3 regions of the Methylobacterium sp. E-016 genome follow, and region 3 is predicted to be linked to each of the others. Evidence: predicted binding sites of a transcription regulator. Region 3 holds the regulator's gene; each other region holds the start of a gene.

Region 1 (3,891 bases), on a different contig from region 3:
GCTGCCCGCGGGCGGCCCTTTTTTGTTTCGGCTCAGCGCTGGCGGCGCATCTCGTCCCGGCGCATCGGCATCGCGTCGATCGTCGAGAACAGCCGCGGTGCCGGGATCGGCTCCGCCGCCGTGATCTTGGCGCCGCCGTCCTTGCCGACGAGCACCGCGCGGAACGCGTCGGCCGGAAGGCGCAGCTGCCGCCGGATCGCCGCGGCGCTTTCCCCTTCGCCCACCGCCTCGACCACCACGAGATCCCGCTCGCCGAACCCGGCACGCGCCGCCTCGACGGCGGCGCGCTGCTCGGCGAGCCGGCGATCGTCGGCATCCGGGGCGGACAGGACGAGCACGCGCGACGCCTGGCGATAGCACGCCAGCAAGTCCTGCGCCGCGGCGGCCTGGCCGGCGAGGGCGATCGACGCGATGGCGAGGGCGAGGCCGGATCCGACGCGCATGCGGTTGCTCTTGTGTTTGGGGATCGGTTCGATCGGGCAACGCGGAACGCGCGCGACGGTGACATCGGGCCTCGCCGCTGCGACATGATAGGCCGATCGATCCTCGACCCTCACGGAGACCCGGCATGGCCGCCAAGAACCGCCGCATCGTCCTCGCCGCGCGTCCGCACGGCGAGCCGACCTTGCAGAACTTCCGCCTCGAGGAGGCCGTCGTCCCGACGCCGCGCGCCGGCGAGATCCTGCTGCGCACGCGCTGGCTCTCGCTCGACCCCTACATGCGCGGCCGGATGAGCGCGGCGAAATCCTACGCGCAGCCGGTCGGCATCGGCGAGCCGATGACCGGCGGGACGGTGAGCGAGGTGATGCGCTCCGAGCACCCGGACTTCCCCGTCGGCACCCTGGTCCAGGCCTTCGGCGGATGGCAGGAGTTCTCGGTGTCCGACGGCAAGGGTCTGCGAAAGGTCGATCCCGCGGTCGCACCGCCGACGACGGCGCTCGGCGTCCTCGGCATGCCCGGCATGACCGCCTATACCGGGCTCCTCAACATCGGCGAGCCGAAGCCCGGCGAGACCGTGGTGGTGGCCGCCGCCGCCGGGCCGGTGGGGTCGCTCGTCGGGCAGATCGCCAAGCTCAAGGGTGCGCGCACCGTCGGCATCGCGGGCGGCCCCGAGAAGTGCGCCTACCTCACGCGCGAGCTCGGCTTCGACGCCGCGGTCGACCATCGCTCCGACGACCTGCCCGGCGCGCTGGCCGCCGCCTGCCCGAAGGGCATCGACGTCTACTTCGAGAACGTCGGCGGCGCGGTCTTCGAGGCGGTGCTGCCGCTGCTCAACGACTTCGCGCGCATGCCGGTCTGCGGCCTGATCGCCGGCTACAACGCCACCGAGCTGCCGCCCGGCCCCGACCGGTCGCCGCTGCTGATGCGCGCGGTGCTAACCAAGCGCCTGCGGATCCAGGGCTTCATCGTCTGGGATTTCGCGAGCCAGATCGACGCCTTCGAGCGGGAGGTCGGCGGCTGGATCGCGGATGGATCGGTGAAGTACCGCGAGGACGTGGTCGAGGGCCTGGAGAACGCGCCCGAGGCCTTCATCGGACTGCTGAAGGGCCGCAACTTCGGCAAGCTCATCGTCCACGTCGCCTGAGCGGGACTTCGCAGCCGGCGCCGCGCGATGCGGCTCCGGCTTGCGGCGTAACCGGAACAAAGATAGAACACAGGAGGCCGGCGCCGCGTGTGGGTGATGGGGACAAGCGCCGCTGCGCCGGTTGCCCGGGCTCGTCCCGAGGCTCATGAAGAGCACCCGCGGGTTCGGCCGGACCGAGCCCTGTGAGATCCGACGGCGAAGGAGAGAGCGATGGCGGGCAGCGTCAACAAGGTCATTCTGGTGGGCAACCTCGGGCGCGATCCCGAGACGCGCCGCCTCGGCTCCGGCGATCCGGTGGTCAACCTGCGCCTCGCGACCTCCGAGTCGTGGAAGGACAAGGCGTCGGGCGAGCGCAAGGAGAAGACCGAGTGGCACTCGGTCGTGATCTACAACGAGAACCTCGCCCGCGTGGCCGAGCAGTACCTGCGCAAGGGCTCGAAGGTCTACATCGAGGGCCAGCTCCAGACCCGGAAGTGGACCGACAATTCCGGCGTCGAGAAGTACACCACCGAGGTGGTGCTCCAGCGCTTCCGCGGCGAGATGACGATTCTCGACGGGCGCGGCGGCGGTGGCGAGATGGCGGCTGACGACGAGGGCGGCGGCCAGGTCAGCCGCGGCGGCGGCGGCGGCGAGTATGGCGGCGGCCGTTCCCAGGGCGGCAGCGAGCGGCGTCAGCCCCCGGCGCCCGCGGGCGGCGGCGGTTCGCGCGGCAACTACGACCTCGACGACGACATCCCGTTCTAGGCAGCACCCGCCCTCCGGGCGCCGTCGGCATCTGCTCCAGATATCGTGAAGGCCCCGGATCGCGCATCCGGGGCCTTTTTCGATCCGGCTTCGAAAGCATCGTCGCTCACGGATCGAGCAGATCGCGAACGGCGGAAAGTCATATTTTCCCGGCCAACGCGATGCGCGGCTCTCCGCAAGTCTTTATCCCGGCCGATCGCCTTATTGTCCTAGATGAGGGGGCGCTTCGTGCGACCGAGGGTTGTGCTCATGTCGCGATGACGCCGCAGGATGTCATCTAGGGTTGGTAGGGCGATTCAACTTTGGTTTAGATCTTCGGGTGGATAGCGTCTGAATAACGTATCTCATCCGCCTCAGGTGTCATGCCTCGCCGCCTCGTCCGCGCATTTCGTCCGTCACCGATCCGCACGTTCGCCGCCGCCGCCGAGGGGGCCGCCGCGGTCGAGTTCGCCCTCGTGTCGTTGCCCTTCCTGGCGCTGGTCGGCGCGATCATCCAGATCGCGTTCGTGATCTGGGCCGGCCAGAACTTCGACCGCACCGTCCAGAACGCGGTGCGCGGCCTGTTCACCGGCCAGTTCCAGATCGCCAACAGTGGGACGACCAGCGCGGCGGTCCTGCTGCAGAAGCTCAACGACGCAATGTGCGGAACCGGCGCCAACCGGGCCTTCACGCTGTTCGACTGCTCGAGCGTGAAGATCGACGTGTCGCTGGCGAGCTCGTTCGCGGCCGGGTCGAGCGCGACGCCGATGAACGCCACCACGAGGACCTGGAACAACGGCTTCGGGACGAGCTACGCCTGCGCGAAGCCGGGATCGATCGTCGTCGTCACCGCGGCCGTGAAGGTGCCGGTGTTCTTCAGCCTGCTCGACCTCGCCCAGATGAGCTTCGCCGACGGGACGCATCTGCTGCAGTCCACGGCCGTGTTCCGCACCGAGCCGTACCAGACAACCGCCTCGACCGGATGCTGAGGGCCGGGATGGTGCGGTGTTCCCCTCTTCATAGCTCAGGCGCGTCCGAGCGGGCCTTCGCCCGGTTCGCACGCGCGTCCGGCGGCGTCTCCGCGATCGAGTTCGCGTTGATCCTGCCCGTGCTGCTCGCGATCTTCGTGGGCCTTTCGGAGTACGCCCACGCGGTCGACAACTGGCGGAAGGTCACGCAGCTCGCCCGGACGGTGTCCGACCTGACTGCGCAGGGCGACGCCCAGAACCCGATCGACGCGTCGCTGATGCGCGACATCCTCGCCACCTCGACCCTGGTGCTGAAGCCGTTCGACGCCAGCGGCGTGAAGATCGTGGTGAGCGCGATGGCGGTCGACCTCACGAACCTCAACCTGATCCCGCGGGTCTGTTCCAGCACCGCCAACGCCAACGCGTCGCCCCGCGCCACGGGCGCCGCCTCCGACCTCACCGTGCCGACCGGATTCCGCACCAACGGGGTCCGCTACGTCCTCACCGAGGTGAGCATGCCCTATACGCCGATGCTCGGCTCGGCGCTGGTCAAGCTCGTCAACGGCGCCACGAGCACGATCACGCTCAAATCCAGCATGCCCTGGCCGGCGCGCG
Region 2 (3,891 bases), on a different contig from region 3:
TCGCGGGCACCACCGTGGTCAGCAGCAGCTGCTGGACGTGGAGGTCTTCGATCGCGAGGTCGCGGCCGCGCAGGGCCTCGCCGAGGCCGGCCGGCACCACGAGGGCGTCGCCCTCGGTCACCGGCAGCTTGACCTCGGCGCGGCCGATCCGGGTCTCGGTGAAGCGGAACGCGCTCGCCAGCAGCGGGCTCAGGCCGAGCTCGGCCTTGACGAAGCGCAGATCGAGGGCGGCCCGTCCCGGCTCGTCGCCGAGATGAAGGCGGTCGAGGCGCAGGCGCGGCGAGGGCAGAAGCCGCACGTCGATGCGGCCCTCGCTGCGCACCGGCAGGCCGAGGGACCGGCTCACGGTCGCGTCGACGAAGGCGCGATGGGTCGGCCAGTCGATGAAGGGCGGCACCGCGAGCGCCGCGACGAGGATCAGGATGACGGCGCCCGCGAGCGCGGTCAGGAGGTCACGCACCGTGATCGTTCCGCATGCACCCCGCGCCACCCGGCGGGTTCACGGCGGGCATAGCACGGCGCGGGACCGCAGGCGCCAGGGCGCCCGCGGCCTCGGTTCAACGCCCGCGGGCTCGGCTCAGCGCCGGGGGGCGACGATCACGCCCGGGGTGGGTTGGGGTGCCTGCATCTGCTGGCTGCGCTGGATCTCCATGCGCGTGGTGTTGTTCTGCGAGGTGAGGTTCTGCTGCAGCGCCCGGGACTCGCCCTGGCGGGCGAAGGACTCGTTGGCGGCGTCGGGGTTGCCCTGCCGGACCTGCGCGAGGGCGGGCGTGGCGGCGAGGGCGGCGATGATGGCGATCGGCACGATGCGCATCGGGCGCTCCTGTGTGGGGGATGTCTGTCGATGATGTGAGCAAGCGGCCGGCCTGCTTCAAGTTCCCGCCCGGCGGCCGCGCGGGGCGGCGACATTGCGTCCGGGCCTCGGGCTCCGGGCCTCGGCGATCGCGCCTCAGCGTCGAGGCCTCGGCGTCCGGGTCTCGACGCCGTTCGCGTTTTGGTCCAGGGATTGCCCATGCCGAACTCTTCGCATGCGACGCCGCCTTCCGACGCGGAGCGTGGCTCCAGCTCCATCGCCGCCCGCGCCATGGGGGCCTTGCGCCCGAGCGCGTCCTCCTATCTCGACGGCCTGAACGACGAGCAGCGCCGCGCCGTCGAGGCGACGGAGGGCCCCGTCCTCGTGCTGGCCGGCGCCGGCACCGGCAAGACGCGGGTGCTGACGACCCGCATCGCCCACCTGATCACGACCGGCCGGGCGCGGCCGTTCGACATCCTGTCGGTGACCTTCACCAACAAGGCCGCGCGGGAGATGAAGCACCGCATCGGCACGCTGATCGGGCCGGCCGGCGAGGGCATGCCCTGGCTCGGCACCTTCCACGCCATCGGCACCAAGATCCTGCGCCGCCACGCCGAGTTGGTGGGCTTGAAATCCGACTTCACGATCCTCGGCACCGACGACCAGCTGCGCCTGATGAAGCAGGTGCTGAAGGACCAGAACATCGACGAGAAGCGCTGGCCGGCACGCGCGCTCGGTCACGTCATCGACGGCTGGAAGAACCGCGGCCTCGGCCCGGACCAGATCCCGGCCGGCGAGGCGCAGGCCTTCGCCTTCGGCAAGGGCGGCGACCTCTACACCGCCTACCAGGCCCGGCTCGTCACGCTCAACGCGGTCGATTTCGGCGACCTGCTGCTGCTCTGCCTCAAGCTGTGGCGCGAGAATCCGGACGTGCTGGCCAACTACCAGGACCGGTTCCGCTACATCCTCGTCGACGAGTACCAGGACACCAACGTCGCCCAGTACCTCTGGCTCAGGCTGCTCGGGCAGGTGCGCAAGAACATCGCCTGCGTCGGCGACGACGACCAGTCGATCTACGGCTGGCGCGGGGCCGAGGTCGACAACATCCTGCGCTTCGAGCACGATTTTCCCGGTGCCGTGGTGGTCCGCCTGGAGCGCAACTACCGCTCGACGGGCCACATCCTGGCCGCCGCCTCGGGCCTGATCGCCAAGAACCAGGGCCGGCTCGGCAAGACTCTGCGCACGGAGGACGAGCTCGGCGAGCCCGTCACCGTGTCGGGCGCGTGGGATTCGGAAGAAGAGGCGCGGCTCCTGGCGGAATCGATCGAGGCGCTCCAGGCCAAGCAGCACCCGCTCTCCGAGATCGCGGTGCTGGTGCGGATCTCGGCGCAGATGCGCGAGATCGAGGACCGCTTCGTCCAGCTCGGCCTGCCCTACCGGGTGATCGGCGGCCCGCGCTTCTACGAGCGCGCCGAGATCCGCGACGCGCTGGCCTACCTGCGCGCGACCAACAACCCGTCCGACGACCTCGCCTTCGAGCGGATCGTGAACACCCCCAAGCGCGGCCTGGGCGACGCGACGCTGCAGCAGCTCCACCTCTACGCCCGCGCCGAGCAGGTCCCGCTGCTCCATGCCGCGCGAAAGCTCTGCGAGACCGACGAGCTCAAGCCCCGCGTGCGCTCGACGCTGCGCGCGCTCACCGAGGGCTTCTCGCGGTGGGCCAGGCTCGTCGAGAGCAACCCGCATTCCGAGGTGGCGCAGACCATCCTCGAGGAATCCGGCTACACCGAGATGTGGCAGAAGGAGAAGTCGGCCGACGCCGCCGGGCGGCTGGAGAACCTCAAGGAGTTCGTCCGCTCGATGGAGGAGTTCCCCGACATGGGCGCCTTCCTCGAGCACGTCTCGCTGGTGATGGAGGCCTCGGAGGCCGAGGGCGCCGAGCGCGTCTCGCTGATGACCCTGCACGCGGCCAAGGGCCTGGAATTCGACACGGTGTTCCTGCCCGGCTGGGAGGACGGCCTCTTCCCGAACCAGCGCGCCCTCGACGAGAGCGGCCGCGCGGGCCTCGAGGAGGAGCGTCGCCTCGCCCATGTCGGGCTGACGCGGGCCCGCAAGCGCGCGAAGCTGTCCTTTGCCGTCAACCGCCGCATCCACGGCCTGTGGTCCTCGACCATCCCGTCGCGCTTCATCGACGAGCTGCCGGAATCGGCGGTCGACGTGATCGAGGCGCCGGCCCACTTCTCCGCCGGCGCCTCGCGCTTCGACCGCAACCCGCAGCCCTTCGGCTCGAGCTACGGCACGCCGGGCTGGCAGCGGGCGCAGGCCAATACCGGGCAGCAGAACAACTTCGGCAAGGGCGCGGCGCACACCACCGCCCGCGGCTTCGGCGCCTCGCCCGGCGGCGGGCGCGGCGGCCCGCGCCAGATCGAGGGCGAGCTGATCGCCAAATCCACCGGCACGCCCTCGGCCTTCGAGGCCGGGATGCGGGTTCTGCACACCAAGTTCGGCCCCGGCGACGTGGCCGCCGTCGACGGCAACAAGCTCACCGTTGACTTCGACAAGGCCGGTCGCAAGATGGTGCTCGACAGCTTCCTGCAGCCGGCCTGAGGCCGCTCGCGGAAGGACGTGACGTCGGGCGCAGGACACGACCTTGGGCGGACCGGACACGGCCCCATCCCCCGACCGTCCCGGCGCACCATCCGCCGTCGTCCGAGCCATTTCAGCAACACCTGCCGGGCCCCGTCATGCGGCCGTCGCATCGCCCGACTCTATGGTGCGCGCGTTGCATGCTCCGGCAACGACCAGGCGGGCCGCGCAGCGGCTCATCTTGTCCACAAGCTTCGTGTCGAGGGCCGGAACCGGCTCGAGGCAGCGTCATTGCTTCCGAGAGGAGAGATAAGCCCACGATACGAAGGTTAGAGCGAAGAGCGGTTTCTGGTTAGCAAGTCCTTTTGGTTGGCAAATCCCACGCGGAGTGTTGATCGATGAAAAGACGGCGCGCACGACTCGAGCTGGTGGAAGACCGCACGGTCCGGCTGCACAGGACCCGCTTCGACGAGGAACGAAACCTAGGCCCGATCCAGCCGCTGACCGACCGG
Region 3 (3,891 bases):
ATGGCGCGGGACATCGCACGATCGACGGGACGGGCCGTCGCCACGTCGGCATCAGGCCGCTTCCCGTCGCCCGCCGTGCTCGGGCCGGCCGTGCGCGGCTGGGTCGTCGGCGGGCTCGCGATCGAGGCCGAGCAGCGGCGGCTGTTTCCCTGGCTCGCGGTCGCCTTCGGCGCCGGCATCCTCGCGTTCTTCACCGCCACCGACGGCATGCCCTCGCTCTGGGCGCCCCTCGTCGCAGCCGGCGCCTGCGCCGCGACCCTGCCGTTCCTCGGTGCCCGGCCCGCGGCGCTGGCCGTCGCCCTCGGGCTGATGGCGGCGCTCCTCGGCTTCGCGGCGAGCGCCCTGCGGGTCGCGCAGGTGGCGGCGCCGGTGCTGACCCGCACCATCATCGCGCCGCTCGAAGGCCTGATCGAATCGCTGGAGGAGCGTGAGGAGGGCGCCCGCCTGGTGGTGCGGGTCGCGAGCCTCGGCACGATGGCCGCGGCCGAGCGGCCGGTCCGGGTGCGCGTCTCGTTCAAGAAGGCGCCGCCCCTGCGGCCGGGCGACTTCATCGCCGCCACCGCCCGCCTGCTGCCGCCCCCCGAGGCGGCCCGCCCCGGCGGCTACGATTTCGCCCGCGACGCCTACTTCCGCGGGATCGGCGCGGTCGGCTCGCTCCTCGGCAAGATCGCGGTGAAGCCGCCGCCCGAGCCGGCGCCGTGGTCGCTCCGGCTCGCGGCCGCCGTGGACGACGCCCGCAACGCGCTGACCCGCAGGATCACCGACGCCAACGGCGGCCAGGCGGGCGCCGTCGCCGCCGCCCTGGTGACCGGCAAGCGCGGGCTGATCGCGCCGGCCACCAACGACACGCTGCGGGCGGCGGGGATCTACCACGTGGTCTCGATCTCGGGGCTCCACATGGTGCTGGCCGCCGGGGTCGTGTTCTGGCTCGTCCGCGCCGGCCTCGCCCTGGTGCCGTTCCTGGCGCTGGCCTGGCCGATCAAGAAGATCGCCGCGGCGCTGGCGATGGTCGGCGTCACCGCCTACTGCGTCTTCTCCGGCTGGGACATCGCGGCCGAGCGTTCCCTCGTGATGACCCTGATCATGCTCGGGGCGATCCTGGTCGATCGCCCGGCGCTCAGCATGCGCAACCTCGCTCTCGCCGCGCTCATCGCGCTCTCGCACGAGCCGGAAGGCTTGCTCGGCCCGAGCTTCCAGATGTCGTTCGGGGCGGTGGCCGGCCTCATCGCCTGCGCCCGCCTGATCGATGGAGGGATGTTCCGCCGCGACGGGGCCGGGCGGATCGGCCGGCTGATCGCGCTGTCGCTGACGACGGTGGTCGGCACCCTCGGCACGACGCTCGTGGCGCAGGTCGCGACCGCGCCCTTCGCCACCTACCACTTCCAGACCGTCCAACCCTTCGGGCTGATCGGCAACGCGCTCACCCTGCCGCTGGTCTCGCTCGCGGTGATGCCGGCGGCGGTGCTGGGCATCGTCGCCTACCCGTTCGCCCTCGACCAGCCGGTCTGGTGGCTGATGGGACTGGCGGTGCGCGGCATGCTGACCATCTCCAGCTGGATCCAGGGGCTCGGGCGCGCCAACGTCGTGGTCCCGGCCTTCGGCACCGCCGCGCTCGGGTGCCTCGCCGCGGGGCTGCTGCTCGCGACGCTCCCGGTCTCGCGCCTACGCTGGCTCGCCCTGCCGCCGGCGCTGCTTGGGCTCGGCTTGGCGACGATGCCGGCCCGCTACGACATCTACGTCGACCGCCAGGGCAGCGGGGCGGCGGTGCGCCGCGCCGACGGCAGCCTCGTCGCCCTCGGGCGGCCGTCGAACTTCGTGCTGGAGCAGTGGCTGAAGGCCGACGGCGACGGCAGGCCGGGCGCGCAGGCGACGGGCGGTTCCGTTTGTGACCGGATCGGATGCACGCTTCGGTTGGCCGACGGGCGCGCGGTGGCGCTTCTGAAGGATCGCCGCGGCTTCGCGCAGGATTGCGCCAAGGCCTCGGTGCTGATCACGGCGCTCGCCGCACCGCCGGGCTGCGCCGCCGCCCTCGTCATCGATCGCGCCTACCTCGCCAGCCACGGCGCCGTGGCGATCCGCGTCGAGTCGAATGGCTTCATTCTGGCCGACACGCATGAGCCGGGACGGACGCTGCCGTGGCGCCCCGCGATGGTCCGTCCCCCGCCCCAGGGAACGGATGACGCGGCAGCGGGCGGATCGTCGCCCGCGGCCGAGCCCAAGCCGAAGGACGTCCCGTTCCAGGGCATGGCCGTACCGCCCCCCCGGGCGGAGGACGCCGACCCGGCACCCGACGATCCGGCCGCGGACGGCCCGAACCCGGAGATGCCGGGCGAGACCCTTCAGTAACGGCGCACGAGGCTAACCAGGCGGCCCTGGATCTGCACCCGATCCGGCCCGAGCACGCGGGTCTCGTAGGCCGGGTTCGCGGCTTCGAGCGCGATCGAGGAGCCGCGACGGCGCAGCCGCTTCAGCGTCGCCTCCTCGTCGTCGATCAGCGCCACGATGATGTCGCCGGTGTTGGCGGTGTCCTGCTTGCGGATGACCACGAGGTCGCCGTCGAGGATGCCCGCCTCGACCATCGAGTCGCCGCGGACCTCCAGGGCGTAGTGCTCGCCGCCGGCCAGGAAGTCCGGCGACATGGTGATCGCGTGGCTCTGGTTCTGGATCGCCGAGATCGGCGTGCCGGCCGCGATCCGGCCCATCACCGGGATCGACACCGCGCGACCGCTGTCGTCGACCATCTGCGTCGTGGAAGGACGCGGCGGCACGGCCTTCGAGCGCCCGCCCTCGACCACGCTCGGGGTGAACCGGCGCGGCGCGGCGGGAGCTGCCGGCACCGGGGCGGGCGCGCTGGAGCGGCCGGCGCCGTCGGGCATGCGCAGCACCTCGATCGCCCGAGCCCGATTCGGAAGCCGGCGCAGGAAGCCGCGCTCCTCCAGGGCGGTGATCAGCCGGTGGATGCCGGATTTCGACTTGAGATCGAGGGCATCCTTCATCTCGTCGAACGACGGCGGAACACCGTCCTCGCGCATCCGCTCGTCGATGAATCGCAGGAGATCCAGCTGTTTACGGGTCAGCATCGGCGCGGCTCGCAAGAATGCGCGGCCACACGAAGGTGGAGCCGCAGAAACAAAACACGAACACGTTAAACGTTCGTCAAGTGTTCCGCAAGGGTTCTCATCGGCCGATCCGACCGGTGCGTCGAATTTCGTCGCGCGCCGAGCCCCTTTTCGATCGCTGCGCTGCGGGGCTCAGCCCTCGAGGCTGCGGCGCACGGCGCGGGCGGTGACCGCCGAGACGCGCACGTTCGATTCCCGCGTCACGCCGGCGATGTGCGGGGTCAGGATGAGGTTCGGCACGTCGATCAGCGCCGCGCCGCCCGCGGCGTCCACGGGCTCCCGGGCGAACACGTCGAGCGCCGCCCCGCCGAGGTGCCCGGACCGAAGCGCCGCGGCGACCGCGGCCTCGTCCACGACGCCCCCGCGGGCGGCGTTGATCAGGATCGCGCCCGGCCGCATCCGCGCGATCGCCGCCGGCCCGATCATGTCGCGCGTCGCCTCGGTCAGCGGCACGTGCAGCGAGAGCACGTCGCTCGTTGCGACCAGCGCGTCGAGGGCCAGGCTCGCCACCGCGCCGTGCGCCGGGCGCCACGCGGCGTCGTCGGGCGCGAGGTGCGGGTCGAAGGCGGCGATGGTCATGTCGAGGGCCGCCGCACGGCGGGCGGTCTCGCGGGCGATCGCGCCGAAGCCGACGAGGCCGAGGCGCTTGCCGGCGATCTCGCGTCCCATCAGCGCGTTGCGCGGCCACGCGCCCGCGGCGACCTGCGCGCTCGCGCCGTAGGCGCCGCGCAGCAGCAGCAACGCGGTGCCGATCACGTACTCGGCCACCGCG

What was found. Region 3 encodes LexA, which represses DNA repair genes until DNA is damaged. Its sites were predicted from a motif close to TGTTCNNNNTGTGTTCNG; they were not measured.
Region 1: the regulator LexA is predicted to act here: its motif matches at 1,638-1,655, upstream of ssb (single-stranded DNA-binding protein).
Region 2: the regulator LexA is predicted to act here: its motif matches at 985-1,002, upstream of MKK68_RS23400 (ATP-dependent helicase).

What each region holds. Positions count from the first base shown of each region.
Region 1 is NZ_JAKSYF010000202.1:19,167-23,057, reverse strand. It holds gene MKK68_RS28410 (DUF4174 domain-containing protein) at 33-443, opposite strand; gene MKK68_RS28405 (NADP-dependent oxidoreductase) at 569-1,585, shown strand; gene ssb (single-stranded DNA-binding protein) at 1,796-2,329, shown strand; gene MKK68_RS28395 (TadE/TadG family type IV pilus assembly protein) at 2,692-3,297, shown strand; gene MKK68_RS28390 (TadE/TadG family type IV pilus assembly protein) at 3,291-3,891, shown strand, end outside.
Region 2 is NZ_JAKSYF010000156.1:81,052-84,942, reverse strand. It holds gene MKK68_RS23410 (AsmA family protein) at 1-460, opposite strand, end outside; gene MKK68_RS23405 (hypothetical protein) at 578-814, opposite strand; gene MKK68_RS23400 (ATP-dependent helicase) at 1,013-3,400, shown strand; gene MKK68_RS23395 (PhoH family protein) at 3,778-3,891, shown strand, end outside.
Region 3 is NZ_JAKSYF010000072.1:67,551-71,441, forward strand. It holds gene MKK68_RS07630 (ComEC/Rec2 family competence protein) at 1-2,346, shown strand; gene lexA (transcriptional repressor LexA) at 2,340-3,080, opposite strand; gene MKK68_RS07640 (NAD(P)-dependent oxidoreductase) at 3,252-3,891, opposite strand, start outside.